Regions from separate parts of the Alkaliphilus metalliredigens QYMF genome, predicted to be linked through region 2. Evidence: predicted binding sites of a transcription regulator. Region 2 holds the regulator's gene; the other holds the start of a gene.

Region 1 (17,043 bases), 2.4 Mb from region 2:
ATTTGTACCCCCAGCTCATATTCTGGATATTCTCCCATGTCAATTGCATCCCATAAATCCCGTCTATGATAATCTGGATCCTTTCCTGCCAGCTTTTGGGCTTCATCCCAAACCAGGGAATGGACACCCAACAAGGGCTTCCAATGGAACTTCACAAACCGTGCCTTGCCCTGTTCATTTACAAATCGAAAGGTATTGACGCCAAAGCCTTCCATCATTCTGAAGCTTCGTGGAATAGCTCGATCTGAGAGTAGCCACATAATCATATGGGCAGTCTCTGGGGTATTGACAACGAAGTCCCAAAAGGTATCGTGGGCGGCAGAAGCCTGTGGAATTTCATTATGAGGCTCTGGCTTAATGGCATGAACTACATCTGGGAATTTAATTGCATCCTGAATAAAGAACACAGGAATGTTATTGGAGACAAGGTCATAATTGCCGTCTTCGGTATAAAACTTAGTGGCAAAACCCCTCACATCCCGGACGGTATCGGCTGAACCCTTAGAACCTACCACTGTTGAAAAACGCACGAATACTGGTGTTTTTTTTGTTGGATCCTGTAGGAATTTAGCCTTAGTAAGTTCGGCCATTGGTTCATAAACTTGAAAGTAGCCATGGACACCAAATCCACGGGCATGGACAACACGCTCTGGAATGCGCTCGTGATCAAAATGAGTCATTTTCTCTCTGAAATGAAAATCCTCCATTAACGTTGGACCCCGGGCACCTGCCTTGAGGGAATCGTCAGTATTAGAGACCCGTCCCCCTTGATTTGTTGTAAGCAATTCATTGTTATGATCTACACGATGCAAATCTAATTTCTCATTTTTACTGTTTTGTTCCATGGTATTTTGAGGCTGTTGTGGTCCTGTATTCATTTTATCCTCCTTCTCCAATTAAATTTGATGTGAATACGTGGAAATATCCAATGTCTTGTGCAATAGTGTGGATGTTTTTATTTATTTTTACATTTATAGTATTTATTAACAGGGGACTTTTTATACTACAATAAAAGGAGTAAGGGTCCTTAAGGACTAATCCCAACAGTTCTAATTCTAACAGAGGGATTAACGTGAATGACAGCCTCTGAAAACTGATGATTCCAATTCTCACCATTAAAAAACTCAGGATGATTGGCTTTCACATATTTTCCATAGCCAACATTATCATTTTGTAATTCATATTGTAATATTTCTACGGTAGACTGCAGATGTTTCTTTACTTCTCCGGCAAGATAATTTTCAGTCTCTTCAATCTTTTCTTCTGTCATGATATGCTCTGATGCTGTGTATTCGCCTAAATTGCCGTTGATTGAAATATCATGATAGATGTATAGTTGTGAGTCAATGAGTTTTGTCTTGATTTTACTCCGTCCCCCCTTAAGGGTAATTGATATAAATTCTCCCTTTTCTGTCCCCTCTGGAATATAGTCAAAAGTATATAGTCCGCCATGGATTTCATCTATTAGAAGCATAAAGGCCTTGCTATCATGTCCCTGAAGGCGATGTATCATCTTGTCGCCCCTAAACAGTGCTACACAGCCTACATTAAGCTCAGTTCTATCGGCACCATAGCAGATAAAGGGCATAGCGGGTTCAATGCCAATGGTATAGTATTGGTTACTGAAATTTCGCAAGGTCGTAATGGGTACTGTTGTGTTTTCATAGTTTTGTTGAATGGAGTCAAAAATAAAAGTACTGACAAAAAGGGCAACAGGAGGTTGTAGTTCAAATAAGTCAGCAGCCCTATCCTTAACAACAGCAAATCGAGTTGTCCCACGAAACAGAGGTTCCCGGAGCATTGAATCAACATGTTGAATAATACCTTGCCTAGCTGCTTCCTCGCCCAAAACAACAATTTTAACATTATCATAGGAGATCGCTCTATAGACCTTTTGCTGTAAATTACTTTTTCCTTTACCAAGAGAAGGGGCCTCTGTGGAGAATTCCGATTTCTGTTCGGGAGCTTCTTCTATGATGGTAGGAAAACCGATGGTAAAGAAATAGTTTTCAGGATTCTCTTCACTCATATCAATACCAAGCCCAAAAACAATTAGTAGCTCCTCTAAGTCTCTAGCATCCCAACAGGCTGACAGAGATGATATCAACAATAATACAATGAGGAGTTTAATTACTTTTTTCATGGGGATTACCCCTCCCTTTATTATCCTGTTCTATTTTCCTTGTTATGTCGATTATCTTTTCCTTTTATCAAATACATAATTAATAATAAAAATGGAAATAAAAACCCAAAAAAGATATTTAGTTGTCCTATTTTTTCTCCCAAGGAAACCACTACTGCTGTGTTTTTAGGATAAAGAGATAATAAAAAAATCACTGGAGATAAAGCATAAACAAAAATATTTGTGGTTTTTGTTTGAAAAATATTTTGTAATAAAATGCCTGCTACTAAATATTGAATGCCAATGGTGGCCAGTACAGTAAAGATCCAAAAAATCGTAAAAAATATCTCTGTCCTTTCAATGATAGGAAAATCGATGGCGGTCAAATAATTAATAGAAGGATATAGCACCACCGCAATTTCGTCAGATCCATACAATGCAATTTGAGACATGACAACAGCAGTGTAAAATATTGTGACAATCATAATGGCGGAAATAGAATACTTCATAATGGGTTTTTGTTTGTTGGAGATATAAGGATAGTAAACCAAAAGGGACTCATAGCCAGCAAAGGCAAAAAAAGAAGGAATAGTACCCTTGAAAATAGAGCTTAAACCAGAACCGCCAATGGGTCTTAGGTTAATGAAGGAGGCTTCTGGTAAGCCTACGAATATCAAAAAGGCAAAGGGAATCAACAAAAATGCAATAGATTCAGTAAATCTTGCTAAAGTAGTAATCCCATTTCGAGTCATATAGACCATTGTGATGACAATCATTAATTTAATGACTGTCATAGGGGTATTGGGCAATAGCCAAGTATAAACCATTTCAGTTAAAAATGTGGTAATGATGGCAGTAACTAATATTGCATAAATGACATAACATAGGGTAACAAAATATCCCAAGGGTTTACTGAGTAGATAGCAATTATATTGAAGGAAATTATGCTGGGGGAACTTGCTAACCGTATAAACAATAATCATCACAACAAAGCTAATGAAGAGTCCATTGATAAAAACTGAAATCCAAGCATCCTGATTTGAGACCTCAGCTACGGATCTAGCGAGACCTAAGATTCCAGTGCCTATCATAATGCTAATCAGAAAGATGGCGGATTGGATAGCAGTTATTTCTCCATTTTTATGTTTTTGATACATGCTCAACCCCTCCTCTCTTTACCATCGACTTCTATTTCCCTTATTAGCTGTTTGTGGTCTTTTTCTAAAACCCCATAGTGTACCTCTAATCAAAGCATCCTTTTTTATATTTGGATCTAAAGGAGCCAAGGGCGAAAGATAGGGATAGCCAAAGGAATCAATACTACATAAATGTATGATAATCCAGGTCCAAGCGATGATAATACCAAAGGCCCCAAAGGTGGCTGCCATTAAAATAATCGGAAATCGTATCATCCGTAGGGGATAGGTGCTGCTGTAATGGGGAAGTACATAGCTTCCCAGAGCAGTAACGGCAACAACAATGATCATAACAGGGCTTACTATATTAGCCTGAATAGCTGCATCTCCTATGACAATGGCCCCAACAATCCCTATGGTCTGTCCAATGGTACCAGGAAGACGGGCACTGGATTCTCTTAAGAGCTCAATGGTTACCTCCATTAATATAGCTTCGATGACTGGGGGAAAGGGAACCTGAGCCCTGGACCTAGAAAGGTCTATGATTAAATCCATGGGGAGCATTTCCTGATGAAAGGAAATGAGGGCCACATAAATAGAGGGTAGTGAAGTCGCGATAAAAAACCCTAAAAAACGTAAAAGTCTTGTGAAATTTCCAAATAAGACTCTTTCATAATAGTCTTCAGGAGATTGAAAAAGCTGAAAAAAGCTTATGGGGAGGATTAAGCTCACAGGGCTCCCATCGACTAAAATAATAATCTTTCCTTCCAATAGATTTCCACAAACCTTATCGGGGCGTTCTGTTATTTGCATTTGAGGAAATGGGGAATAGGGACTCCCTTCTAAATATTGCTCGATGTAGCCGCTCTCAAAAATACCATCTATTTTAATTTCCTTAAGCTTATTCATAATATTAGACAAGGCCTGTTGATTAACGATGTTTTCCATATAACAAACACAAACAATTGTATGGCTTTCGCTTCCAATGATTAATTGTTTGACCTTTAATGAGGGACTTTTAATTTTTTTTCGAATGAGGCCTATATTCACATGAACATTTTCAATGAAGCTATCCCTTGGACCTCTGATAACACTTTCAACATCGGATTCTTCTATGCTTCTGATCTCTCCCCCCTGGGTCCGTAGTAGCAGTCCATCGACATCATGGTCCATGAGTAACAGGGTATCTCCCGATAGAATCCCCTCCATAGCGTACTTCATATTATTTATCCTTTGTATATCATGGGTATTAATGATTTCTTCAATTGTGTTTATATTGATTTTTTCATCCCTGGATTGTACATTATTACTTGCATCATAAGAGTTGAGTGGTTTAATTATGTTTTGATTAATATCCTTTAAATCCACTAAATTATTTAAATAGATTAATAACACTTCGATGGTTTTTTCGTGGTCCTGTAATTTCACTGTTCGGTATGTGAGATCATCACAGTTTTCAAATGCTTTTTCTAAATTTTCTCTATTGATATTCACACTTTTTGAAATGTGAAGGGGGATATGTACTTCATCACTGATTTTGATTTCTGTTTTGCTCTCTTTTTTATTTTTAAAAAAACGATTTAGAAAGTTCAATCAAAAAACCTCCATAATAATACAAGTATTTTTAGTATGTTTAATATGGATTGATTTATGCGTAAGCACGCTGTAAAATTTCGAATAAATAAAAACTCCGGTGCCTACTTAGAAAATATAAGGGATAGGGCTTGTCTTTAATAATGCATCGATACAATTCTAATTAAAAGCTTCGACAGGGGTACAATTTTAGAAATTGTACTGAAAGTGTATTGAAAAAAGATTGAAATTAGTGTAAAATATGAGTAAGGATATAACTATTTAGGGGGACTTGAGAAATGAATAAAAAGTTGATGATTATTTTAATGATTGTGTTGATCAGTGCAGTAGCTGGATGTACCAGTGCAAAGGAGGAAACCATCAGAATGGGCTTTGTACCCATGATGGATGGAGATAAATTAATTGAATCCGTTGAGCCATTAGCTGAAATGCTATCAGAGGAAATTGGCGTAAAAGTAGAAGCTTTTACAGCCACAAACTATGTTGGCGTAGTAGAAGGTTTAGGGTCAGGACAGGTGGATTTCGGGTTTATTCCTCCATTTGCATATGTTTTGGCTAATAGTGAAAGCAATGCCCAAGTTGTATTGACAGCTTTAAATAGTAGTGGAGAAAGTAGTTATCGGTCACAATTTTTAGTGAGAAGTGATTCAGATATTAACGATTTTCAAGACATTCATAATAAGACGGTGGCTTTCGTAGATCCGTCGTCCACATCGGGGTACTTATTTCCAGGAGCTCACTTAATGGCAGAGGGTGTAGAGCTGGAACAGGATATTGAATACATTTATAGCGGTGGACATGATAAGGCCTTACAGCTTCTTTTAAATGGTGATGTCGATGTGGCCACTACATTTGTTGATGTGAGACAGAGATATGAAAAGGATTTTCCTAATGCCATGGAACAAACAAGGGTATTAGGATATACAAATGATATACCTAACATCAGTGTAACGGTAAAGGGAAGCATGGATGCTGACATGCAAGAGAAAATAAAAAATGCGTTATTGACAATAGCAGAAGATGAAGAAGGCTCAGCACTTTTAAAAGAGTTGTTTAATATGTATGGGTTTGTAGAAGCAACAGATGAAGATTATAATATTATCAGAGAAACTGCAAAATCAATGAATGTTGACTTACAAGAGGCCAACTAGGAGCTGAGGAAATGATAAAGCTAGAAAATGTATCTGTCTTATATAATAAAAAAAATCTAGCCGTGGATGACATTAGCTTAGACGTTGAAAGAGGCCAGTTTGTTGGGGTGATAGGCTTGAGTGGAAGCGGAAAGTCAAGCCTATTAAAAACAGTGAATTTACTTGTTAGGCCCTCAAAGGGAAATGTATACATTCAAGGTACAGATATAGGTTTATTAAGGAATGATAAGCTGAGGGATATCAGGAGAGAAATAGGTTTTGTGTTCCAAGATTTTAATCTTGTGGAAAGATCATCTGTATTGGAAAATGTTTTGGTAGGAAGGCTAGGTTACAAGTCTTCCTTAAAATCCTTCTTTGGATTATTTGATGATACAGATTATGAAATAGCGGTAGATGCATTGGAACAGATTGGACTTAAAGACAAAATGTTTGCCAGGACAGATCAATTAAGTGGAGGACAGAAGCAAAGGGTTGCCATTGCCAAAACCCTATGTCAAAAGCCTAAAATTATTTTGGCCGATGAACCCGTATCTAGTCTGGACTTATCATCGGCTCAAGTTGTGATGGACTATTTTAAGCAGATCAATGAAAAAAGCCAGATAACAATTATGATCAACCTTCATGATGTTAACTTAGCAAAAAAATATTGTTCAAGAATCGTAGCATTGAAGGATGGAAAAATTTTTTTTGATAAAGAAGTAGGTGAAATAGATGATAGAGAGCTACAAGAGTTATATGAGAAAAACCAGCAGGTATAAGAAGCATATCAGTAAAACCAACAAGTACAAAGAATATATGAGTCATAAAAGGAAAAAAATATACATTTTTTTAGGACTTGCAATATTCGCCCTTACTTTTTTTTGCGTGATGATAGATTTTAGTTTCCTTAGAATCTATCAAGGGATCCCTAGCATGTATAATCTAGTAGAAAGAATGCTGTCTCCTAATTTGTCCTATACACAGGAGGTTTTTTCCAAGCTTCTAGAAACAATAGAAATTGCAGTGACTTCATCTTTTGTAGGGGTTTTATTAGCCATGCCCTTTGCACTATTGACAGCAGGTAATATAACCCCGAGTAGGCATGTAGCCATGATTTTAAATCGCTTTTTCGCTTTTTTACGAACCATTCCAAATCTCATTTGGGCAGCCCTTTTAGTTAGTGTTTTCAGTATCGGTCAATTTTCAGGAATAGTGGCCCTTACAATCACAGGTTTTTTAATAGCCCTAAAGCTTTTTAGAGAAAATATAGAGACCATTAATGAAAATCTCTTAAATTCAACAAAATCTGTAGGTGCAAATCAAATTCAAGTTCTTAGATACTGTGTATTACCGACTATTTTGGAGTTGGCAGCATCGGTTTTCTTTATGGTGCTTGAAATAAACATAAGAAGTGCCACTGTCCTTGGGCTAGTGGGAGCAGGTGGAATCGGGCAGATCATGTGGCGGGACTTGAACCATTTGAGGTACGATAATCTAGCTACACTGGTTTTAATTTTACTGCTAACAATTGGTACAATTGATGCTTTGAGTTTCATTGTAAGACGTTATATAAAAAGATCATTTATCCTTCATCAATCAATTGAATCCTATAAAAGGGCTCCACAAAAAAGAATATTACAATTAATCCTCCTATCCATAGTACTGGGATTTTGGATTATGAACGCCATAGATATTAACTACGCAAGACTAATCATGGGATTAGAACAAGGCTATTTGATGATCAGTAGAATGATCAGGTTTGAATGGGCCTATGTACCAAGATTACTTGAAGGAATTAGGGAAAGCTTCTTTATCGCTATTTTTGCCACCATGACAGGGGCCATAGGTGCATTGTTCTTATCCTTTTTTACTGCATATAACACGGCACCCTTGAAGGTCACATCCTTCTTGACGAAAGGAATGGTCAATCTTTTAAGGACCTTTCCTCCAATCGTAACTGCAATTATCTTTTTTCGCGGGGTGGGACCTGGACCCTTGGCAGGTGCCATGGCTTTGAGTATTTATACAACCGGTGTTCTGACAAAGCTATATAGCGAAGTCATTGAGAATTCCCATGAAAATATTAAAAATAGTATATTGGTTACTGGATCTACCAATTTAAATGCCTTTAGATACGGGATTTTACCTGAGACCCTACCTGCTTTTATAAGTTTGGTTTTATATAGATTAGAGTCGAATATCAGAACTTCAACTATACTGGGAATCATAGGAGCAGGGGGAATCGGTACGATTCTATCTATGAATATCACTTGGAGAAACTGGGAGCGGGTGGGGCTCCTGATTTTAGGTATTTCCATTATGATTATGTCAATAGATGTACTAAGTTATTATTTAAGAAAAAGGCTTGTCTGATTAATAGCTAAAAAGGAACAGTGCTTTATCTTGGACTTATTGTTGAAAACCTCACTTTTCTAATGATTTTTTGAGGAAGAGAGCCCCAATAGACTACCCATAAGTCCCAGGCTTGCGCTGAGGCTCATGATCAATATAACTAGATTTGACATCAGTATGTCCCGTGGCGGGAGGGGGATAAAGGGAAGGGGACCGGACATCTGGGCATACACTTGCTTTAATGCGGCTGCTGACATCATACTTGCCAATAGGCCTCCTCCTAATGTTAATAACAGTCCTCCCAGTAAGAAGGGTAGGGCAATAAAAAGCTCTGGGGCCCCTAATAGTCTCAGGGTATTAATTTGATCTCTGTTACTATAGATCCCCTGTCGGATAATATGGGAGATAATGACCAGGGTGGAAATACCCACAGCAGCCACCACCAAATATCCTAAAATGCTTAATATGCTTGCAAGACTGCTCAATCGATCTAAAACTTCTCGGTTATCCCTCACATGGGAAACCTCTGGGATCTGATTCAATTCTCCAAGAACTGGATCAATTTCTTCAAGATAGATTTTTGCTTCGATGAAAGGACTGAAGGGATTATCATCAAAGAATGATAGAACCTCGGCCTCTTGTCCAAGGATTGACTCCATTCGGTCATAGGCTTCCGAGGCATCAACGATCCGTGCCTCTCGGACCCCATTAATACCTTGTATCATTTCAACCAGCTGCAGGCTATTGTCAGAATTCATACTTTCATCAAAATAAATATTGATTTCTGATTCTCCTTGGATGACTTCCATGACTTCAGTGCTGATCCACCATCCAGAAATCACCATGGAAAGGATAAAGAAAATAAGACCTGTACTAAAAAGAGAAAAAACATTGGATAGGAGATCTAAGCGGATGATGGTTTTTGCTTCTTTAAAAAAATAACCCGTATTATATAGAATGTTTTTCATGCTACGTTGCCCCCATTCTTTCACCGCAAATACCGCCGGCTTCCATCTGAATAAATTTCCCATCATCGATCTCCTCAATCAAATGGGTTGCATGGGTGGTAATCACCACCGCCGTTTTTTCATCTCTAAAGGAATTTAAAAGCGATAGTATGTTCAATGCATTATCCTTATCTAAATTGCCCGTAGGTTCATCTGCCAAAATTAATGCTGGCTTTCTGGCCACGGCTCGGGCAATGGCCACCCGTTGCCCTTCGCCCCAGGACAGGTTTTCCACCGGTGCAAATTTTTTGTGCTCTAGACCTACCTTGACTAGGGCATCATGGGCATCTTTCTTTATCTGATGATGAGGTAGACCTAGGAACCGCATGCCCAGCATGACATTTTCCATGGCTGTTCTTCCTTTTATCAGCCTGAATTCTTGGAAAACTGGGCCCAGTACCATCCGTAGACGCCTGATGTTGGTAGCTTCCTCCTTAGACATGGGTTGCTCTAACACCCTTAGGGAGCCTCCTGTGGGATACTCAATTCCTAGTAAAAGCTTCAAAAGACTGGTTTTACCTGAGCCACTGGGGCCAGTGATATAAAGGATCTCTCCTGGTTGAACTTGTAAATCAATGTTATGTAAAGCCATGGTACCGTCGGGGTATGTTAAATAGACTCCCTTTGCTTCAATCATGATTTAGCCACCTTCCTGATGGTAGACTAGAATAATCTGAGTCTACTGAGTAATTCTAAGGATCCTTCTTGGACTTCTACAGAACGTAGGGTATTACCGAAAAGCAAGGGTTTGAGGTTGAGTACCAGAGCACCCTCCTTAAATAATTCCTTTACGGCGCTGGAGGTTAATAAAATCCCGTAAAAGCTGCCTTCCTCTGCAACGAATTTTAATGTGTGTCCATTTTCAATCACAAATGTTCCTGTGAGTACCAAATGCTGATTAGGCATTTTTAACTGAACCATTCCAGGATGAAAGTTAAATCGCAGCTCCTCAACATCTAAGTACTCCGAGATCAGGGCATTAATCACATCCTCATCGATGGTTCCTTTAATCCCTAAGGAGGTAAAGGATATTTCCATGGCATCAGTGGGGAGGTTTCCTTCTCCAATAATACGGGAGAATTCTTTGGTGGAGGCTGAAAATATGAGCTTAAGCTCATCCCATACACTCTGGATGTTAGATAAGTGCTCTTGGTAATATTCTCTTTGATCCTCTAAGGATGCTAAGTACGCCTCCTGTTCTACTTGTAGTTGTAAGTTTCTTGCTATGGATTGCTGAAGCTCTTGTTGTTTTGCTTCCACTAGCATGGCTTTTTCAGTTAACTTAGATTTTTCAATGGAGAGCTTCTCCTTACTTTCGGCTAACTCGTCTAAAAGTGCTCCGGTGTTACGGGTCAAATCCCGCAGTGTGTTGAGCCTTCTTAGTAAAGCGGAAAGGCTATCTGAGGATAAAACGATCTCCAGGTAGGAGCCTGGACCTCTTCTTTGATAGCTCTTTAGGACATGCTTTAAGACATCTCGTCTTTCTTCATAGGCCAACTCTTCATTACGGGTTAGGTTCTCTAAAACCTTTAACTCCCCTTCAATGACTGATAGATCTAGGAGGAGCTCCGTTTCTTCATTTTCCATTTCTTCTATTTCCTGTACCAGTATAAATAGGTTTTCAATGATTTGTCTTTCTTCTTGGGAAATGCCAGTCAAATTTTCTTGGATTTCAGAAAAAGGGTCCGCTTGTTCTGTGGCCATACTTAAAGGTAAAAACAGCAAAGTAAATAGTATGGCAAAACTAAAACTCATGATTACTCTTGTCTTTTTTGTTTTGAACATGAAGATTACCCCTCTCTTGAACCAAATCAGTAAATCCTTATGATTTTTCCATTATAAACTAATTCTACCAGAATATTTTATATACGACTACTTTTATATTGGATGTCTTTGTTAGGATGAAAATTTAGGGGGAAAGTACCCATTGAATTAAGTGTTATTTTACCCTACCATTCTCATTTAGCCCTATAGAGATACGATATTTTGTGGTGCACCTAAAGTTAACCACAGGATAATGTGGATAAGGGCATAATACTGTTGATAAGTAAAAATGGTTATCAATAGTTATCAACAGTATATAAATGATGTTAAACAATCTCATGATTCCCTTAGATTTATCTCTGGGGCACTGTCATATTTGCTATTTAAGCAGGGCAAATGGAAATATGTAAAAATAGCAGGGGGCAGCGCCTAAAATGATAAAAGCCCTTGACAAATCCAGTATATTTGATAGATTATAATTAGCACTCTATTCAATAGAGTGCTAATTAAGTTGATTATGGTAGTATCAGACGAATTTTAATAGGAGGAGAAAAATACAATGATAAAAAAAGAATTTAAAGCAGAATCGAAGCGATTACTAGATTTAATGATCAATTCAATTTATACCCATAAGGAAATATTTTTAAGAGAACTGATTTCCAACTCTAGTGATGCAATTGATAAGATATATTATAAAGCATTGACGGATGAAAGCATGATCTTCAACAAAGAGGATTACTACATAAAAATCACGACGGACAAAGAGAATAAGATGCTGATAATATCTGACATGGGAATTGGAATGACAAAGGAAGAGCTGGAGGAAAATCTAGGTGTTATTGCACAGAGTGGTTCCTTTACATTTAAAAAAGAGAATGAAATAAAGGATGGCTTTGATATCATTGGACAGTTTGGGGTAGGTTTTTACTCTGCATTCATGGTTGCGGATTCAGTGACGGTGATTAGTAAAGCATTAGGAAGTGACCAAGGGTATAAATGGGAATCAATAGGTGCAGAGGGATATACAATTGAGCCCTATGAAAAAGAAAGTGTTGGAACAGAAATCATCCTAAAACTCAAAGAAAATACAGAAGATGAAAAATATGAGGATTACCTAGAGGCGTATCGGTTAAAAACCATCATCAAGAAATATTCAGACTTTATCAGATACCCAATTAAGATGGATATTGAGACAAGCAAGCCCAAAGAAGGGGCAGAAGGTGAATATGAAGAAATAGTAGAAGAGCAAGTTGTCAACAGCATGGTGCCAATGTGGCGAAGAAATAAAAATGAGCTAACAAAGGAAGATTATGATCTTTTTTATTCTGAAAAGCACTACGGTTTTGATAAGCCACTAAAGCATATCCATATTAGTGCAGACGGAGCAGTCAGGTACAATGCAATTTTGTTTATACCTGAAAAAATACCCTATGATTTCTACACAAAGGAATATGAAAAGGGATTAGAGCTCTATTCCAGTGGGGTACTCATCATGAACAAGTGCTCAGACTTGCTTCCTGATTATTTCAGCTTTGTAAAGGGAATGGTTGACTCTGAGGACCTATCACTGAACATTTCAAGGGAAATGCTTCAACATGATCGTCAGCTGAAAATCATTGCTAAAAAAATTAAAGAAAAAATTAAAAGTGAATTAGAATTACTGCTGAAAAATGAGAGAGAACGTTATGAAGAATTCTACGATAGCTTTGGTAGACAGATCAAATATGGGGTTTACAGTGATTTTGGACAAAATAAAGAAACACTGAAGGACTTGTTACTATTTTACTCTTCCAAGGAAAAGAAAATGGTCACTTTAGATGAGTATGTAGGTAGAATGAAGGAGGACCAAAAGTACATTTACTATGCTTCGGGAGATTCTATTGAAAAAATTGATAAAATGCCTCAAACAGAGCTCTTGGCAGAGCAGGGCTACGAAATTTTATACTTTGCTGATGACGTAGATGAATTTGCTATTCGCGTGCTGGTAGATTATAAAGAGAAAGAATTTAAGTCTGTATCTAGTGGAGACTTAGGGATTGAAGAGAAGGATGAAAAAGAGGAGCAAGAAGAGCAAACACAAGGTAGTAAAGAAGTGTTCGCATTTATGAAAGAAGCATTATCTCAGAAAGTCAAGGATGTTAGACCCTCTAAGAGATTAAAAAACCATCCAGTATGTCTTGCAACCGATGGGGATGTGACCATCGAGATGGAAAAAATATTAAGTGCAATGCCAAATAATCAAGAAATAAAGGCCGAAAGAGTTTTAGAGATTAACATCAATCATGATGTATTTAAAACCCTAAAGGAAGCCTTTGACAATGATCAGGAAAAGCTAAAGATCTATACAAATGTACTATACAATCAAGCATTGCTGATTGAAGGACTGACAATTAACGATCCTGTAGAATTTACAAACGATATATGTAAGTTAATGTCATAGTTAAAGTTTCTTAAGCTAAGAACAAGACATGTAAATAGTGAGTAGAAACCCTCTGGAGAATGATTGGTATTCAGAGGGTTTGCTATGGGCGGAAGCTGTCACCTTGTCTGACACAAAATAGCCTCATCATCTTTGACCAGTTATTTTCTGTCCCATGGCTAAAACAGTTGATTTATTATTTTTCCAATGTTATACTTAAGTCGAATTGAATATTGTGTTAGACAAGCTTTCATTTAAAAATGAAATGGGAAGTTTGGTGAAAATCCAACGCGGTCCCGCCACTGTAATGGGGAGTCTTTTTATTAAGTATACCACTGGATAATATCTGGGAAGGTGTAAAAAGATGATGAACCTAAGCCAGGATACCTACTTGTTTAATTTGACGTTTTTCAAACCCACGGTGCATGGGTTTGGAGGCTTTTGATTTTATGCTTTTATATCTAGGAATTGCTCTCTATGATTTATATTCTTCTTCCTAAATGTACAGTATAGAGACAAAGTATATAGCCTTTTATTGCCTGCACATACATAGTAAGTGTGGGCTTTTATTTATAAAAATGTCCAGTTACACAATATTCACAATATATTATCACAAAAGGAGTAGATGTGTTGTGAAGAAAAAACTAAGTATTTTATTTGGTGTTGCGTTATTAATGTTAGTTTTGGTGGCTTGTGGAAGTAATGAGGAGGAGGTGAATACTGCTGAGGATGATGGACACGAAATTCCTTATGAATGGAGCGGTGTTTATACCTTTGAAGAAGATACTTATACTTTGAAGTTCAACAAAAATGAAGGAGATGAGAGCTGTATGATAGCCTTTATCTCAAAAGAGAGTGGTATAACAGACATAGAACACCATGCCATTCATATCATGGAGGCTGACATGGAAGACATTGCAGCGGATTCTCATTTTGTTGCAAAAGATGAATATGGCTATAACTTGATTTTAAATCCTGATACAAGCAATTTTACCATTGATATGGAGAAGTCAGGAGAATACTTTTTATTTGTAGAACATTTTCCAGAAGAATTTGACTTACAAGTACTAGATTCCAGTGGAAATGAACTTATGGCAAAAGATATGGTTGAATATGAGGGTGATCATCAGCATTAAGGATGTTATTTTGTACTTTGGATGCTTGCCCGGGCATCCAAGGTGATTTTAAAAGGTATATTTGAACTGGAGGTGATTCAAGTGCATTTGTCAGATGGTGTTTTGAATCTTCCTATGGCTGTAACGACTTCAATCGCAGCCGGGGGAGTTATGATTTATGCGATTAAAGGGATAAAAGAAGAAGAAATACCTAAAATCAGTTTGATGACGGCGGCTTTCTTTACCTTTGCATTAATAAGTATTCCTATAGGACCAAGTAGTGTACATCCTTTATTAGCAGGGTTGCTGGGTATTATGCTGGGTAGGCGTAGTCCTATTGCTATTTTTATTGGATTACTGCTACAGGCCATCATTTTTCAGCATGGAGGACTTACCACTTTGGGAGTCAATACATTGCTTGTTGCTTTACCAGCTTTGGCTTCCTACAAACTATATTCGAAATTAACATGTAACAAAAAATCACCTGCCATATGGGCTGGTTTTATAGGGGGATTTGCTGTTTTCACCTGTGTTTCCTTACTGATATTGGTTCTTTTTATGACAGATAGTCGGTATAGTGAAGGTTTTTTTTCTGTTGTTAATGTCTTGGCAGTAGGCTATCTTCCATTAATTGCAATGGAGGCAATTCTTACTGGATTTATTATTTCATTTATATACCGGATTCGTCCTCATATTTTAGAAACAACATCTTAAATAAATTAGATGTACAAAGGAGTCTTTTATGGTATCCACTAAACCGACAAAGAGAACAGACTATCATAATGGTCACGAAAAATTAATATCTTGGGGGAGAAACTGGGAGACTAGGACCAAAATAATGACTTGCTTTATGACAGCATTTGGTTTAATTGGTTTGGATAAGTTATCACTCCTGATTTTCTCCTTTTCTCTACTGTTGCTCATTGTAATCTCCATGGGATTTTCAATCAAGTATATACTCTCTAAGCTGGTGTTACTACTGCCTTTTCTGGCTTTAATGAGTGTGCCCCTGATCATTGGTCCTGGATTTCCAGTCACCAATGATCGGTTTGTTTTTCCTTTGATATTAACTTTGAAAGCATTATCTGTTTCTTTACTTATGTTTATTATGATTTTAAGTCAACCGCTACAACAATTTTTAAATGCTTTGTCCCATATGCATCTGCCGCCCTTCTTTATTTCGATTCTTTTTTTGTCATGGCGGTATACTTTTGTTTTATGGGATACCTTAAAAAACACCCAAAGTGCATTGGTTTCTAGGCTATTCAATACTTCATTTAGGAAACGTACGTTTAAAACCTATGGAGAGGTTATGGGAGGGATACTCATTAAATCAATTGATAGATCTGAAAAGCTTTATAGAGCAATGATTGCCCGGGGATTTTCAGGTAGAATATCTAGTTCAAAGCCCCAGTCTATTACAAGGTGGGATATCATAAAGTCATTTTTATTTGTGGGTGTGATCATATCACTTAATATCATTGAAAAGTGGTGGTTCGTATGAAGGCAATTATGATCGAGGGGTTGCGTTATAATTATCCTGATGGGACCCTGGCCATAGATAATATATCTCTTACCATAGAGAAACAGAAAAAAATTGCTTTTTTGGGTGCCAATGGTAGTGGGAAATCTACTTTGCTACATCATTTAAATGGACTGATTATTCCCCAGGAAGGGTCCATAAAAATTATGGGAAATGTAATAAACAAAAAAAACATTAGAGAAATCAGAAAAGCAGTGGGAATGGTTTTTGATAATCCTGAAGATCAATTATTTTCCACAACGGTCTATGATGATGTTGCCTTTGGTCCTAGAAATTTAGGTTATGATGAAGACGCGGTACATGACTGTGTTAATAAAGCACTATCCTTGGTAGGGGCAAAAGAACTACAGCAACGGCCCCCCTATAATTTAAGCTTAGGGCAGAAGAAAAAAGTATCCATTGCTGGTATTCTTGCTATGAATCCAGAAATCATGGTGTTGGACGAACCCTTTTCAGGATTAGATCCCTATTCCCTTGAACAACTTTTATGCATATTAGAAAGATTATATAAAGAGGGAAATACATTGATCATTAGCACACATGATGTGGACTTAGCCTATAGCTGGGCTGATGAATGTGTTATATTGAGGGACGGAAAATTATTGGCCCATGGTTCTACCCAGCTACTTGAAGATAAAAGTCTCATGGAAAAAGCCAAGCTACAAGTACCTAATTTATATTCCATTTTTAAAGATACTCCCTTAAGGCCTAAAAATAGTGAAGAGGGAAGGGCGTTATTAGGGAAGTTACTTGAAAAACAGAGTAGATAGAAGTGAATATAGGATATTGAACTATGGATTAAAATAATAATTTCAAGGGGGTTGTTTAATCATGAAGCGTATCAGTATTATTTGTATGATTA
Region 2 (17,043 bases):
CTTCTGCTTCAGCTTCTACTACCTTGGCTCTCATTTCTTGAACAGCAGCCTTCATTTCCTGCTCCTTAGCAACAGCCATTGCTCTTCTTTCTTCGGCCTTAGCCTGAGCGATACGCTTGTCAGCATCAGCTTGGTCTGTTTGTAGCTGGGCACCGATATTTCTACCGATATCAATGTCAGCAATATCAATGGATAAAATTTCATAGGCTGTTCCTGCATCTAACCCTTTGCTTAATACTGTTTTTGATATCATATCCGGGTTTTCAAGCACATGCTTATGGGTCGTAGCAGAACCTACTGTGGTTACAATTCCTTCACCAACTCTTGCAATGATGGTTTCTTCACCAGCTCCACCAACAAGTCGTTCAATGTTTGCTCTTACTGTTACCCTTGCTCTTGCCATAACTTCAATCCCATCCTTGGCAACAGCTGCAATCTTAGGCGTTTCAATTACCTTTGGGTTAACACTGACTTGGACCGCCTCTAGCACTTGACGACCTGCTAAGTCAATGGCAGCGGCTCGTTCAAATGGTAGATTGATCTCTGCTCTTTGTGCTGCAATCAATGCATCCACCAAGGTGTTAACATCTCCGCCTGCTAAATAATGGGCCTCTAGTTTATCAATGTTTATATCGATACCCGCCTTAGTGGCTTTAATCAATGGATTAATAATTCTGATTGGCTGAACTCTTCTAAAACGCATTCCAACCAAGGTGAAAATGCCAACCTTTACTCCGGAGAACTGTGCAGTAATCCATAATCCTACCGGAACAAAGCTCAATATAATCGACAAAATAACAAACGCGACACCAATCAAAATGATAAATGGAATAAATTCTGTCATAAAATCCCTCCTCTATTCAACTTTTCTTACAACAATTCTTCTGCCCTCTACCTGAACGACTCTAATCATAGATCCTGACTCGATAAAGCCACCTTCAGATACAACATCCAATCGCTCTCCTTCAACTTCAACAGTTCCCGAGGGTCTCAGATAAGAGATTGCCACGCCTTCTTTTCCTACTAAAGCGTCACTTCCCTGCTTAAATGAGGTATATCCCGCTTCTTTTGTCAAGGCCGTCCTGAGAACAATGCGATCGAAATGCTTGCTTCGAGGTGCATATTTCAGTATAAAAACAATGGCAACAATGGTTAAGACAAAGGCTATGGTTAGGGAGACTGCTGCGCTGGTCACACTATTGGCCGCTAGGACAATACTTGTAATCACAGCTATAAGTCCTCCTATCCCCGGAAATCCGAAGCCCGGTGCAAATGCTTCAATGCTTAACAGGGCAATTCCAGTCATAAAAATAATAATGACACCTAATCCGGCATTTCCTGCTAAAATACTTCCACCAAAGTAAGTTGCAAAGGCAATAAAACTGACAGTTCCACCTAGGCCAAACCCAGGGGTAAGTACCTCCGTTGCTAATCCCACAAATCCTAATGTTAATAAAATAGGTGTGACGACAGAGCTAGTCGCTAGCTGTGCAGTCCTAACTCTAGCTGACATAGGTGTATTGATTATTTGTGTGTACTCTACATTTAAGCCTTCTAATACTGCTAGGGTATCTGCTGCCACTAAATCAGCAAGCCCAAGCTTCAATGCTTCTTGATTTGTTAGATTCAGTAACCTTCCTGATTCGATGACGTTTTCAATCGCAATGCTTTCATCTGCCATGGCCGCCACCAGTTGATCATCTCTTCCTTTTTGCTGGGCAACTGTTCTTAGCTCGCTGACCCAGTAGGACAGACTCTTTTCCGTATTGGGAATTGGCTCAGCAGATCCAATTGTACTTCCCTGTGCCATGGCCACTTGATCAGCTGATATTGTCAATAGGACACCTGCTGATTCCGCCTTTGTATTGACAAAAGAAATTGTTGGTACAGAGCTGTTACGGATATAATAGCTCATTCTTTCAGCAGAATCAACTCTCCCCCCGTATGTGTCGATTTCAAAAACAACCGCCACCGTATTGGGATCTTGCTCTGCAACTTTTAGGTTATCCAGCATATATTGATACACAGCAGGACCGATCTCTCCATGGATAGGGATCACATAGACTATTTTTTCCTGGGGAGCTGCTGTTGTATGCATGATCAGTCCCGCAAAAATAAGCAGTATCGCAATTAAGAACCTTTCTCTTTTCCTCATATTACCACCCCCTTTCAAATATTATAACATATTCCCCATGGTAGAGATATGCTCTATACTTAATATATTCCCCCTTTTTAAAATTTAAACCCCATTAAATGAAATGAAGTTAAATTCAACGGAAGTTTTGGCCCTCACTGAATCCTAGCACAGGGAATTTCAAGGATGTATCACATCAAAAACCCAAGTACTCCAGCATTACAAAGATGCCTAAGTCATTGGGTTACATATTTTTTAGAATTTAAGTGTTTTTCAACAGTATACAAAATGATATTGTACCTTCAAGGTAGTACCACCTTCGTGGTAACTGGATAGTGATCTGATGCTCTACTTTTAATAACCCGATAGGTTAGTATTTCCATTTGTTGGTCAACAAAGATATAGTCAATTCTTCCCGACAAAACCGGTAGGTCAAATGTAGGTGTATCATTATACCCCATTCTTTTTCCAACGTCCAGCAAGCCCCTAGAAAGCTTTTGGATCTCTTGGCTATGGGGTCTTGCATTAAAATCCCCTACTAAAATAACTGGATTTTGAGCCATGTCTATTTGTTGCTCAATGACTTTCACTTGACCCATTCGTTCCTTTTGATTCAATCCCAGATGTGTAACGAAAAAATCTACTAATTGCCCCTCGACATCAATTGTTGTCTTTAGTAATCCCCTTGACTCCCTGCCGCTGGGGATCATTACATTTTCATAGTCTTCAATTGGATGTACACTTAAAACTGCATTGCCATACTTAGCGCCGACAATATTTAAATTGGGTCCATAGGCATAATTCATCCCCAGCTCTTCACTTAGGTACTTAATTTGATCCTGAAATTTTGTACGAATAAAATGTTGGTCCACTTCCTGTAGTCCAATAACCTCTGCTCTGCTTTCCTTAATCACTTCTGCAATTTGATCTAAGCTGTATCTCCCAAATAGATCTCTTCCTATGTGAATATTATAGGACATGATTCTCAATCGCTTTTCCCTCTCATCATCTAGTGAATTCATTGAAATGGCTTCCCTACTTTCTGCCTCTTTGCCTTCCATTTTTACTATTTCCGTAAATGGAATTTCCGATACCTTCATATCAATTTGTTGTTCTCTTCTAGGTTGAATACGAAGGGTATGGAATTGCTTAAGTGGTGCCATTGATTTTGTTATATAAAAAAAATGACCTTCAGTGCCATCTTTTTTCGCTTTTTTAACTGGATGATCTAGTAAAAGATATTGAATTAATTGTTCCCCTTCATCAAATGCCTCAATGATGATCTTTGAAGTGTTTTTAGAAGCGACGACTTCTAGATACTCTGTGCTCCCGTCCTTTATATAATGAGTTAATTGTATGTTTTCCTGTGATAGTACTTGAATCGTAAAAAGGAATGTAATCATAAATACGATAATTATTGCTATTTTTTTGATTTTGCCCATGATGTCACACTCCTTTGATTCACTGGTATAATTTTCTGATAATTACATTATATCATAGGAGTCTCTGTCAATTATATTGGTATTTTTATGTATATATTTCCTCTGACGCTATTGTATGGACTCATGAAAATGACCCCTGACTTCGGAACATCATTCATAATAAAAAGTGCTGAAGCCATCTGTTTACAGAGGTTTCAGTACTTTTTATTTTTGTTTTGCACTCACTACATCTTTTTAATTATATTGGAGATTTCATTACTCAGTAGAACATTCTTTTCAATTTTAAATATGTCTTGGTTTATTTTGCTCTTAAATAATTTGTCTGAGATCATATATAATTTGTCTACTTTGTAATCAATCTCATCTATAACAAACCCTTCTAGACCATTGATTATTTCATGGGTAGATATTTCAACGTTTTTCTCTTCTAATTTATACTCTAATACTCTCTGGATGACTAAGGCCAAATAACAAATTAAAAAATGTGACCGGATTCTTCGTTCTTTAAAGTGATACACAGGTCTTGCTTTTAAATTTGTTTTTAATATTCTGAAGGACTCTTCAATTTTATACAGGGATTTATAAGCCACCATTATATCTGCTGGATTCATCTCTACTTTATTGGTAACGATGTAAAAATATCCGAAATTCTCTTGTTCTTGTTTAATTTTTTCTTCATCGATCTCAATGTTTATTTTCTCTTTAGGATTATCAACAGCTTTGTAATACTTGCTTTTAGATTTAGTTGTTGAATTAATTGTAAAATCTTTTATATTTTTTTTCGCTCTTTCAAGCATTTTATCTTGTTTAAACATCTCCCGTTCTTTGTAGACATCTGAATATTTTTTTATGATTAATTCATCATAGGTTTCATCATTGTGACTCACTTTTCTTTTACTGGTGATATAGCCGCTTTTATATTTAGCCTCGGCTTTAGAAGTGATGTTCCAAGATGAATTGAATTTCTTCTCTTTTAGATCTTTAGGCACTGCACTGCCCTTAGAACCTACAATGTAGTTAAGCCCTTTGCCACGGATCATTTCTAAGTTAGCCCTTGAATTTAAGCCTCTGTCAGCAACGATAATAATTTCTTTTATGGTGTAATTATTTAATATATCGTCAATGACCTCTTCCATGGTATGTAATTCATGTTTGTTGCCTTTGAAAAGCCTATAGGAAATAGGGATGCCATTTGTGTCTATTAATAAACCCATAACCACTTGTGTTTCATTTCTTTTATTATCCTTACTCATGCCTCTTTCTCTAAAACCGTCTTCATCAAAAGACTCAAAGTAATAGGTTGTGCAGTCATAAAAGGCTAAAGATATATTTCTTTCTGGAACAATCTTTTCCATATGTTTATTGAGATGTTTGAAAAGTTTGTTTTCATTCATTTCAAAATTACTATCATAAGACGTTATTAGTTCTTCTAATTCGTGAGAGGTATTGTTTATGTTAGTTTCTAATATTTTTTTAGCCTCTGAATCAACGGTATCTAAGAGAATCTCCATATCGTTTATGACTTGAATGCCATCTTGTAACGCTTTAGATTTATGTTTATTAAATCCAGAAAAAACATCCAAAGAGGAATAAATATTATCGTTATTTACAAAATTAAAATCATACAGGAAATCATCCTTTCTAGTAGCTACTTCAAGCTTACTAGAAGGATTGAATAATCTACCAAGTACTTGATAGAACATCATATCGCTAAAAGAATAATCAAGTTTAGAGTCTTTGACCATCTTAGAAAAGAAACTTTGTAATTTCAATTGGTTAAAGATTTCTAAGTATGGTAGATAGCCAATATTTTTATGCTTAAGAGAAAGCTTATCTTTTGACATGGATACAATAAAATCTTCAAAGTTTTCAAATCCTCGAGAAGCTTCATCTAGTCTAATCATTTCTTTTAGCTCAGCTTCAGCTTGCACAAGAGCTTTCTTACCTGATTTAGAATCCAAATCATGAGTACCAAAACCTTTAATCTGAATTTTTTTTGATTTCTTAGTTTCAGGATCTCTAATCCCCTTAGCAATTGATATGAAATACTTACCATTTGGTCTTTTAGATTTACTAATATACATGCACAATCCCTCCATAAAATCCCTCTAACTACATTATACATCATATTATTCACCACGACAAGTCGTGGGCGTAAATAAACAAAAAAATAATGAGAAATGTTCAAATTTAAACATTTACTCATCATTTGTTCTGAATTTATGTTCTGAAGTCAGGTTATATCATAGGAGTCTCTGTCAATTATATTGGTATTTTTATGTATATATTTCCTCTGACGCTATTGTATGGACTCATGAAAATGACCCAGGAGATATATCTCCTGGGTCATTTTCTTTATGATTGTAATCGTTCTCTAACGATTTGATTAACTATTTTTCCATCAGCCTTGCCTTTTAGCTTTGGCATGACGGCTGCCATTATTTTACCCATTTCTTTTATGGATGCTGCTCCTACTTCAGAAATTGTTTCATCTACAACCTGAGCCACTTCTTCTGGCGTTAGTTGTTCTGGTAAGTAGCTCATAATGACTTCTAATTCTTGTTGAACTTCTTCAACTAAGTCTTGTCGATTGCCTTTACGGAATTCTACCGCAGCATCACGACGTTGCTTAGCTTGTTTTGATAAAATCTCAATGATGTCTTCGTCGTTCAACTCAATTCTTTGATCCACTTCTACTTGTTTAATATCAGAACGAATCATCGTAATGACACTTTTTCGAAGTGTATCTTTATTTTTCATAGCTTCTTTTAAGTCGTTAGCTAACTGTGCTTTGAGGGACATATTTTTCACCTCGTCTTCATTTCTTAATTAATCACTTGAAAATCACTTAGAATTTTTTCTTACGAGCAGCCTCAGCTTTCTTCTTACGCTTTACACTTGGCTTCTCATAATGCTCTCTTTTTCTCACTTCAGCCATTACTCCTGACTTGGCGCATTGCTTCTTGAATCTACGAAGCGCATTATCTAGAGATTCATTATCTTTAATTTTGATTTCTGACATTTTACTTCTCCCTCCCTCCGCTAGCACCCCCCGCTGTGCTTAAACTATAGCAACAGACGGCTATATTGCAAGTGGGATTATTCCAATACTTTGTTATTATACATTAAAAACAAAAGATGTGCAATGAAAATTTTAGCCTGGAGGCCATACCATCCTTCTTCCACCCATTAGATGAAAATGAATATGTCCAACAGTTTGTCCTCCATTTGTGCCACAATTGTTTACAACACGGAAGCCTTCTTCCTCTAGTTCAAACTCCCTTGCCAAGTGTTGAATGGCCACAAATATTTTAGGCATCAGCACTTCATTGTCCTCTTGGGTTAAGTGCGCAAAAGAAGGGATGTGTTTTTTAGGAATCACAAGCAAATGAACCGGCGCTTCAGGATTAATATCCTTAAATGCCATGACATCTTCATTCTCATAAATGATTGTTGCGGGAATTTCTTGGTCGACAATTTTACAAAATAGACACTCCAACTCTATCCACCTCCTTACCCAATACTATTCTTCTTTTATTCAACAAAAACCAGGGAATTCCTTTTTTTAATGCAATAATCTTTCCATAGAGAGCATCTATCCATTATTAGAGAAGATGGCCTAATAAACCGGAATCCATAATCTTGTCTATTTGGACATCTTGGAGCATTCCCTCTTTTCCCTGTTTTGATGCAAGTAAAACCTTCAGGTGATTGGTTGTGAAACCTTCTAATAGATTTTGATCCTGGCCAGATTGCCCTTCTAATAGGACTTCCATCCTTTGGTCAATGAATTGTAGTTGATATTCCTTTTTCAGTCTATCACCTAGTTCAATGAGCTTTTCACTACGTTCATGTTTTGTAATGCCATCGATTTGGTCATCAAATTGAGCCGCTGGTGTTCCCTCCCGTGGGGAATATTTAAAGACATGAATTTCACTAAAGGCCATCTCTTCTACAAAATCATAGCTGGTTTGAAAGTCCACATCGGTTTCCCCAGGAAAGCCCACAATAATATCAGTGGTCAGTGCAACTAATGGATAATAATGTCGAATCCGTTTCACTGTCTCGCGATACATTTGGCTTGTATATTTTCGATTCATTTTTTTTAGTGTTTTGTCGCTACCACTTTGCAATGAAAGGTGGAAGTGATCACAAATTTTTTCAAGCTTTGAAAGGGCACTTAAAAACGCATCAGAAAACAAAGTTGGCTCTAGAGAGCTTAACCGTATTCTTTCAAGTCCCTCAATGGCATTGACTCGCTTTAATACGTCTAAGAGGCCCTCATGGTCTCCTAAATCCTTTCCATAGGAAGCCACATGAATCCCTGTCAACACCACTTCTTTAAAGCCATTATTCACTAAGGTTTGGACTTCCTGTATGATCTCTATTTTTCCCCTGCTACGGATGGGTCCTCTGGCATAGGGAATGATACAATAGGCACAATATTGATTGCAACCCTCTTGGATCTTCAAAAATGCCCGTGTCTTTCCATGCATTTCTTGAACAGTCATTTCCTCGAACTTTTTAATTTTCATAATATCATCCACGACATTCACCTTACTATCAGCTGAACAACCTTCAACAATTTCAACAATCTTGTTTCTCTCATTAGTACCAATGACAATGTTAACACCTTCAATATCCAAAACTTTCTCAGGAGCTGTCTGGGCATAGCAACCCACAACCACAATGATCCCATCAGGATTGTTTCGTTTTGCCCGTCGAATAAATTGTCTGGATTTCTTATCACCTACATTGGTAACGGTACAGGTGTTGATCACATATACATCTGCAATCTCTGTATCTTTCACCAAGTGATATCCTGATCCCTCAAATAGCTCAGTCATCGCTTGGGTTTCATATTGATTGACTTTACAGCCTAGTGTATGGAATGCAACTCTTTTCAACTATGCCCCTCCTAAATCTCCCAACTCATACATTAACATGCTGAGCACAGCAAAACCTGCTGTTTCTGTTCTTAATATTCTCGGTCCTAATGTAATTGATCGGACATCATGTGAGAGTGCTTTTTCAATTTCTTTTCCAGTAAAGCCGCCCTCTGGTCCGATCCAAATCCCAATGGATTTGACCTCCGTGATTTCAACAAGAGATGCGATCAATGCCTTCAGCCCCATGGTCTTCTCTTTTTCATAGGCCAAAACATTCAAGTCATTTTCGTTACAAGCTTCCAATGCTTTGGTATATGTCATGGGGATATGTATCCGTGGAATTTTTCCTCTTTTGGATTGCTTTGAAGCTTCATCAGCAATTTTTTGCCATCTTTCAACTTTTTTTTCTCTATCTTTTTCATTGTTAAATTGTACAATAGTTCGGTCAGTCATCACAGGAATGATATCACTGATCCCCATTTCAGTAGTCTTCTGTATAATAAGCTCCATCTTCGTTGCTTTTGGAATTCCTTGATACAGTCGAACTTGAATTGGTGGTTCAGTAAAAATATTTTCTTGCTTTTCAATTGACAAGGTGACTTGCTCCTTACTGATTTCATCAATCCGTCCAATGTACTCTAAGGCTTGCCCATCACATACTTCAACGAGATCTCCCACCACCAGGCGCAATACTTTTCCAATATGTTTCACATCATCACCTACAATGCTGATGGTCCTAGCCTGTTGATTGACTTGTGAGGGCACAACAAAAAACCTATTCATCTACCCCACCCTTTAATTTAGAGATAATGACTGCCCATTCTCCCATTGTTTCTACCTTAACTATTTCTAAGTTATTAGCAATAAGTTGTGCCTTAACGACTTCAACTTTATCTAAAATAATTCCAGATGCAATAAAAATTCCTTCTTTTTTCAGGAAGTTTTTTACATCCTTGCTTAGTAGGATAATGATGTCTGCAATAATATTGGCTACAATCACATCAGCCCGACTGGTAACCACATCCATTAAATTACCATGTCTCACTTCAACAATATCAGACACATCATTTGCATCCACATTTTCCTGGGTTACCCTGATAGCTGTCCCATCTAAATCAACAGCAATGACTTTTTCAGCCCCTAGCTTTGCTGCCACAATGGATAAGATGCCGCTTCCACAACCAATATCGAAAACCGTATACTTAGCTCCTACGATTTTTTCTAGCTCTTGGGCACACATCATTGTGGTTTCATGAGTTCCAGTTCCAAAGGCCATACCAGGGTCCATCTCAATGATCATTTCCCCTTCTTTTCTTTCATATTCCTCCCAGGTGGGCTTCACAACAATATTCTTGCCAATATGGGTTGGTTTATAGTACTTTTTCCAAGAGTGACTCCAGTCCTCTTCATTCACTTCAAGGGTTGTCACCTCTCCTAACCCAATGTTCAATCCATATTTAGGCAGTAATGCAACTGATTGACGAATCAACTCCAACTTATAGGCCAAATCTGCTGCCTCTGGTAAGTATCCCTTGACCAATGCACCTTCAAGCTCTCTGTCCAATAGGGCTTCGTCTACATAGTCCCAGGCTTCGTTACTTTGTTCCAGTAAGCTAAAATCGTTCTCATCCTCAATGGACACCCCTGCTACACCACCATCGTAGAGAATATTGGCAACGGCTTCAACTGCTTCTGAAGTTGTTTTGATTGATACTTCAATCCATTTCACTCTATCACACTCCTAAATAATATCCGAAGAATACATCTTCGGTTTATTGATACGACGCCCTCTTCATTGAATCTTATTTTATCCTATTATACCCTATCCATAATAAATATACCAATACCACAAGCTCAAGAATATAGAAATTCCATTAAGATTTTCATTATGCTAACCCACATCACATAAAGAAAATCACTCTAGCTAGTAGAGTGATTTTAGCTACTAAAAGCATCCTTTACTTTTTCAAAAAAGGACCTTCTTTGCTCGTGGATATCTTCACCACTTGCTGCTGCAAACTGCTTGAGCATTTCTTTTTGTTTGTCTGATAGTTTCTTCGGTACCTCAATAATTACCTTTACATACTGATCGCCCTTACCATATCCCTTAGGATGAACAATCCCTTTGTTTTTCAATCTAAACACAGTACCACTTTGAGTACCTTCTGCAATCTTGTACTTTACTTTACCTTCTAAGGTTGGTACTTCAAGTTCATCACCTAGGGTTGCTTGCACAAATGTAATCGGCATTTCACAGATCACATCATACCCATCTCTAACAAACAGTCTATGAGGCAATACTCTGAGAACAACATAAAGGTCTCCATAAGGACCTCCCTTGGTTCCTGGTTCGCCTTCTCCCCTTAATGGAATGGCAGAACCAGTGTCAACGCCGGCAGGGACTTTCACCTTTATCTTTTTATGCTTTTTAACTTTCCCTTTCCCACTACATGCTGTACATGGTTCTTCTACTATTTTACCTTCCCCATGACAGTGTTCGCAAGGTCGAACATTAACAATTTGACCTAGGGGTGTTCTTTGGGCATAACGCACTTCTCCTGTTCCATTACAATGACTACATGACTTGGCATCTGTTCCAGGCTTTGCACCAGATCCATGACAGGTACCACAATTATCTTGCTTATAAAACTCAACGGTCTTCTCTGCTCCAAATGCCGCTTCTTCAAAGGTAATAGACATTTCATATTGAATGTCTGAACCTCTTTGGGGACCACTTCTTCTTCTACCGGATGAGAATCCACCTCCGCCACCAAACATATCAAAAATATCTCCGAAAATATCTTCAAAGCCACCTCCGCCGCCAAAGCCTTGAGGTCCGCCACCATTTCCATTGACACCAGCGTGGCCATATTGATCATATCGGGCCTTTTTCTCCGGTGAACTCAATATTTCATAGGCTTCGTTTGCTTCTTTAAATTTACTTTCTGCCTCTGGGTCATCGGGGTTTCGATCGGGATGATATTTCATTGCTTGCTTACGATAAGCACGCTTAAGCTCTTGTTCATCTACATCCTTACTAACTCCCAATATTTCGTAATAATCTCTTTTACTCACCTGCTCACCACCTTTTTCCTCATATATTGCTAATGACTAAATTCGAGGACACCCTTGGGCGTCCTCTATTATTCATTATTTTTCGTCTTCACCTTGGGTTTCTTCATCTTTAACTTCTTCATATTCAGCATCCACAATATTGTCGTCTCCAGCTTGTTCTTGTCCTTCAGCTTCTTGTGCTTGGGCTGCTTGCTCATATAACTTTTGTGAAATTGCATGGAATACAGTATTCACATCTTCAATTGCTTTTTTCATATCCTCTACAATATCAGATTCCACGGCTTTTTTCAACTTTTCTAATTCAGCAGTCACTTTTCCTTCTTCTTCCTTATCGATTTTACCCTCTGATTCCTTTAAGGTTTTTTCGATTTGGTAAACTAAGGAGTCTGCCTGGTTACGCACTTCAATCTTTTCTTTTTGCATCTTATCTTCTTCAGCATGCTCTTCAGCTTCCTTGATTTTCTTCTCTATTTCTTCATCGGAAAGCTTTGTAGAAGCTGTTATTGTAATTTTTTGCTCTTTACCAGTTCCTAAATCCTTGGCCGAAACATTGACAATCCCATTGGCATCAATATCAAAGGTTACCTCAATTTGCGGTATACCTCTATGTGCTGGTGGTATTCCAGATAATTCGAATCTTCCTAGGCTTACGTTGCCTGCTGCCATTTCACGCTCACCTTGTAGCACATGAATGTCTACTGCCGGTTGATTGTCTGCAGCGGTTGAGAATGTTTGGCTTTTCTTTGATGGAATCGTTGTATTTCTTTCAATTAATCTTGTAAATACGCCACCTAGGGTTTCAATTCCTAAGGATAGTGGTGTCACATCTAGTAGTAATACATCCTTCACTTCACCTGTTAAGACTCCTGCTTGGATTGCTGCTCCTACCGCCACACACTCATCTGGATTCACACCCTTATGGGGATCTTGGTTTGTGATCTTCTTAACTGCCTGTTGTACTGCAGGAATACGAGTTGATCCTCCAACTAAGATAATTTTGTTAATATCTGAAGCTGATAATCCAGCATCCTTTAATGCACTTCTCATAGGTCCCATGGTTTTTTCAACTAAGTGAGAAGTAATTTCATCAAACTTAGATCTTGTTATATCCATATTTAAATGCTTAGGTCCTTCATTGGTTGCTGTAATGAAAGGCAGGTTAATGCTTGATGTCATTGTACTAGACAATTCTTGCTTGGCTTTTTCAGATGCTTCTTTTAATCTTTGTAGAGACATTTTATCTTTTCTTAAATCAATACCCTCTTGCTTCTTAAATGCTTCAGCAATGTAATCCATTAGGGCTTGGTCAAAGTCATCTCCACCAAGATTGTTGTTTCCATTTGTGGCTAGTACCTCGAAAACACCATCTCCTAGTTCAAGGATTGATACGTCAAACGTACCACCACCAAGGTCATAGACAAGAATTTTTTGGTGCTCATCAGTTTTGTCTAGTCCATAGGCTAATGAAGCTGCTGTTGGCTCGTTGATAATTCTTCTTACATTTAATCCAGCAATTTTACCTGCATCCTTTGTTGCTTGTCTTTGGCTATCTGTAAAATAAGCCGGAACCGTGATAACAGCATCTGTCACCGCTTCTCCTAAATAGGCCTCTGCATCGGCTTTGATTTTTTGTAAAATCATTGCAGAAATATCCTCTGGCGTATAATTTTTATCGTCAATGGCTACTTTATGATCTGACCCCATATGTGTTTTAATTGAGATAATTGTTTTTTCTGGGTTCACAACTGCTTGTCTTTTTGCAGGCTCCCCTACAATTCTTTCTCCATCCTTACCAAATGCAACAACTGATGGTGTGGTTCGGTTCCCTTCAGAATTTGGAATAACCACTGGTTCTCCGCCTTCTAAAACTGCCACACATGAGTTGGTGGTTCCTAAATCGATTCCTATAACTTTACCCATGTTTACTTCCTCCTTTAAAATCTATCATATTTTTATATTTATTTTATTATTCACTGAGCTACTTTCACCATGGCAGGCCTTAAGACCTTGCTATGGATCATATATCCCTTTTGGAAAACCTCAATGATTTCATCGGTCGGAGCATCTGACTCTTCCTTCATAATTGCATGATGTAAATTCATATCAAATGGCTTACCCAGGGCTTCAATTTCAACAACACCATGTTTCTCAAGGGAATCTTTAAGCTGCTTAAGTACCAGCTCCATCCCATCACATAAGCCCTTGTTTTGCTCCCCATCTACATCGCACGCCAAGGCCTTTTCAAGGTTGTTCACACTATCTAATAGACTTAATGCAAGTTTTTCATTGGCGTATAAATAAATATCATTCTTTTCCTTTTCAACACGCTTTTTATGGTTTGCAAAATCTGCTTGTAACCTTTGTAAGCGATTTAAATAATCTTCACTTTCTTTTTGCTTTGCCTCTAGCTTTGTCTTTAATCCTGCAACACTTTCCACTGATTCCTCTTGTGCATTTTCTGTTTCTTCCTTCATTTCATCAAGGACAGCCTCTAAATCACTTTCGGCAGTTTCCCTCACTTCGGTTTCAGCGGAGGCGGTTGTATCCTGATCCTTCATTTCTTTCTCTTCATGATTCAAAAAATCCACCTACCTTTTGTCATTTCTATTTTTATTTTAGGGTGCTCCTATGTATAAACCGAGACTTAATTATTATGAAGTCTTAGCTTACCTCGAAGATAAAACAAAGAGACAGTGCAAAATGCTTGCGCACTTCGCACCCCTCATTACTTGTATTTACCTTTTAGCACTTCATTAATATATTTATTGACCTGGCCCATGGTACTCATCACATTGGAATAATCCATTCTTGTTGGGCCAATAATACTAACAAATCCAATGACGTCTTCATCAATCTTATAGGTTGCTGTCACTAAGCTGTATTCTTTAGCTTCTTTATAAATATTTTCACTTCCAATGGTGGCATTCATTCCCTTATGACTAGAGGATAGAATCAGTTGACTAATTAGCTCTTTTTCCTCAAGCATTGATAAAAATGATTTGGCCTTAAAAATATCATTAAATTCAGGAAAGTTAAATATATTTGTGGTACCATGCAAGAAAAGTTCAATTTTATCTAGCTCTTCTAATGTTTGGAACATCTTAGGAATCACTGAATCAAAACCATGGCTTAATTGTTCTAATTCATGTGTAAATTCCTCAGTGAATTCTCCTGGAATCCCTTTAATGGCAACTCCCTGAAGCCTTCCGTTGATGACCTCTGAAATCTTACTAATTGCCTCAGCATCTAACCCTTCCGGCACTTGTAATACCGTCTTTTTAATGAGTCCTGTATCGGTTATGATAATTCCCAGAAGATGATGCTCATCCATTGGTATCAATTGAATATGCTTCAACCTAACTTCCTTGATTTGAGGCGCCAAAGCAATGGTTGTATAATTAGTCAGTTGAGATAAAATCTTGGAGCTATATTGTAATAGCTGCTCGATTTCCCCAAAACGATTAAGAAGATCACTTCTAATCTGATCTCGTTGAATCACCATGTTTTTTTCTAGCTGGAGCAAATGATCCACATACAAACGATAGCCTTTATCGGATGGAATCCTACCAGCAGATGTATACGGCTGGATCAGGTACCCCATATCCTCTAAATCAGCCATTTCATTCCGTATGGTCGCTGGGCTGACTTGAAGATCATACTTTTTCGATAGGCTTCTAGAGCCCACAGGCTCTGCTGTATAAATATAGTCTTGTATGATCGCCTGTAATATTTTTAGTTTTCTTTCATTTAGTTGCATCATACCACCCCAGATTATTAGCACTCTATCAAGTCGAGTGCTAACTATTCTGACTATAAAGTATCATTTCATTTGTCATTTGTCAATAGCTTTGTTGAGATTTTACCACAATTTTATCTTTGAGCATAGGATCCACATTTATAATGGATATCATCGCTAATATTGCCTCTTATTCTAGCAGCATTTCTGCAAAAACGATATTAGATAAATCCACGCCTCTTTGGCTCAACCGAATGCGATCACCCTTTATCGTTAAAAGTCCCTGGGAAATTAACTTATTGATCACGTCTCCATAGACATCAAAAACAGAGGATTGAAAGCGCTCGGTAAAGTCATTGATGGAAACACCCTCTAGGAGCCTCAGTCCCAAAAACATCGTTTCGCTGATTTCATCATTTCGAGTGATTAGCTCCTGGGTGTCCAAGGGTTTTTCCCCTATATTAATCTTATTAATATAGATACCAATATGAGATGTATTGGAAAAACGCATTTTTTCAAAATATGAATGTGCCCCCACTCCCAGGCCTAAATAAGGACGATTACGCCAATAAATTTGATTATGCCGACATTCATATTCTGGTTTAGAAAAATTCGAAATTTCATAATGAGTATAGCCCTTTGATTTTAATATCCTGATTGTTTCATGGAACATAGCTAGTTCTAGTTCCTCATCTAGGGTTTTGATCTTTTTATCCTCCACCCATTGATTGAAAGACGTCCCCTCTTCAATAATCAGACCATAGGTCGAAAGATGTGGTACCCCTAAATCAATTATTTCCGTTAAAGAAGCTTTCCATTCATTCATGCTTTGATTAGGCAAGGCAAACATCATATCTACATTGATATTAGAAAATCCCACCCCACGGGCATCTGCTAGATTTTGAATGAAGTCCCCATAGGTGTGGATTCTGCCTAGGGATTTTAGCAGGTGATCCTGACAGGCTTGCAGTCCGATACTTAAGCGATTAATCCCACTATCATAATACCTATGTAATTTGTCCTTAGATAAAAGTCCAGGGTTGGCTTCCATGGAAATCTCTGCCTTAGTATCAATCTCAACATGTCGCCTAATCCATTCCATCAATTCTGCCATGGCTTCTCCAGATAGTATTGAAGGCGTTCCACCACCAAAGAAAATGGTTTTGATTTCATATCCTGTTAAGGCTTCTTTATATAACAACACTTCCTGCTTTAATGCTTCTACATAGGGCCCAATCAAATGTTTTTCCCCACTAAAGGAAGTGAAATCACAGTAATAACACTTCTTTTCACAAAAGGGAATATGGATGTAAAGTCCTATTTCTTTCATAGTTTCACCTTCTTTTATATTCATTTTCATTAAATTCGGACGGGACAACCCCGCCCCTACCGTAAACAAAACTAGTAACATAGCCAAAGCCATCGGTTACTAGTTTGTGTGATTTAAAGTAAATAATCTAGGTGTCTAGCTTCAACACCGACATAAAGGCTTTTTGAGGCACTTCGACACTGCCGACCTGTCTCATTCGTTTTTTACCCTTTTTTTGCTTTTCTAGTAGTTTTTTCTTACGACTAATGTCTCCACCGTAACATTTGGCTAAAACGTCTTTTCTTAGGGCTCTGATGGTTTCTCTAGCAATTATTTTCGTTCCAATTGAGGCTTGTAGTGGCACAGGGAATTGATGTCTTGGTATTTCATCCTTGAGCTTTTCACACATTCCCTTACCACGGGCATAGGCTTTAGACTCATGCACAATAAAGGATAAT

What was found. Region 2 encodes HrcA, which represses chaperone genes, less so after heat shock. Its sites were predicted from a motif close to TTAGCACTCNNNNNNNNNGAGTGCTAA; they were not measured.
Region 1: htpG (molecular chaperone HtpG) is a predicted target of HrcA. The motif match lies at 11,584-11,610, and genes of this name have one in related genera.

What each region holds. Positions count from the first base shown of each region.
Region 1 is NC_009633.1:532,481-549,523, forward strand. It holds gene AMET_RS02570 (catalase) at 1-878, opposite strand, end outside; gene AMET_RS02575 (Ger(x)C family spore germination protein) at 1,028-2,143, opposite strand; gene AMET_RS02580 (GerAB/ArcD/ProY family transporter) at 2,164-3,279, opposite strand; gene AMET_RS02585 (spore germination protein) at 3,298-4,851, opposite strand; gene AMET_RS02590 (phosphate/phosphite/phosphonate ABC transporter substrate-binding protein) at 5,130-6,002, shown strand; gene phnC (phosphonate ABC transporter ATP-binding protein) at 6,014-6,760, shown strand; gene phnE (phosphonate ABC transporter, permease protein PhnE) at 6,798-8,354, shown strand; gene AMET_RS02605 (cell division protein FtsX) at 8,414-9,301, opposite strand; gene AMET_RS02610 (cell division ATP-binding protein FtsE) at 9,303-9,977, opposite strand; gene AMET_RS02615 (coiled-coil domain-containing protein) at 10,004-11,125, opposite strand; gene htpG (molecular chaperone HtpG) at 11,664-13,544, shown strand; cobalamin riboswitch at 13,751-13,932, shown strand; gene AMET_RS02625 (hypothetical protein) at 14,156-14,659, shown strand; gene AMET_RS02630 (CbiM family transporter) at 14,681-15,352, shown strand; gene AMET_RS02635 (energy-coupling factor transporter transmembrane component T family protein) at 15,381-16,142, shown strand; gene AMET_RS02640 (energy-coupling factor ABC transporter ATP-binding protein) at 16,139-16,951, shown strand; gene AMET_RS02645 (hypothetical protein) at 17,013-17,043, shown strand, end outside.
Region 2 is NC_009633.1:3,068,734-3,085,776, forward strand. It holds gene floA (flotillin-like protein FloA) at 1-844, opposite strand, end outside; gene AMET_RS14945 (NfeD family protein) at 857-2,155, opposite strand; gene AMET_RS24415 (endonuclease/exonuclease/phosphatase family protein) at 2,437-3,576, opposite strand; gene AMET_RS14955 (IS1634 family transposase) at 3,801-5,660, opposite strand; gene AMET_RS14960 (GatB/YqeY domain-containing protein) at 5,932-6,378, opposite strand; gene rpsU (30S ribosomal protein S21) at 6,425-6,598, opposite strand; gene AMET_RS14970 (histidine triad nucleotide-binding protein) at 6,731-7,075, opposite strand; gene mtaB (tRNA (N(6)-L-threonylcarbamoyladenosine(37)-C(2))-methylthiotransferase MtaB) at 7,182-8,483, opposite strand; gene AMET_RS14980 (16S rRNA (uracil(1498)-N(3))-methyltransferase) at 8,484-9,248, opposite strand; gene prmA (50S ribosomal protein L11 methyltransferase) at 9,241-10,194, opposite strand; gene dnaJ (molecular chaperone DnaJ) at 10,404-11,540, opposite strand; gene dnaK (molecular chaperone DnaK) at 11,616-13,460, opposite strand; gene grpE (nucleotide exchange factor GrpE) at 13,511-14,119, opposite strand; gene hrcA (heat-inducible transcriptional repressor HrcA) at 14,266-15,300, opposite strand; gene hemW (radical SAM family heme chaperone HemW) at 15,467-16,636, opposite strand; gene lepA (translation elongation factor 4) at 16,734-17,043, opposite strand, start outside.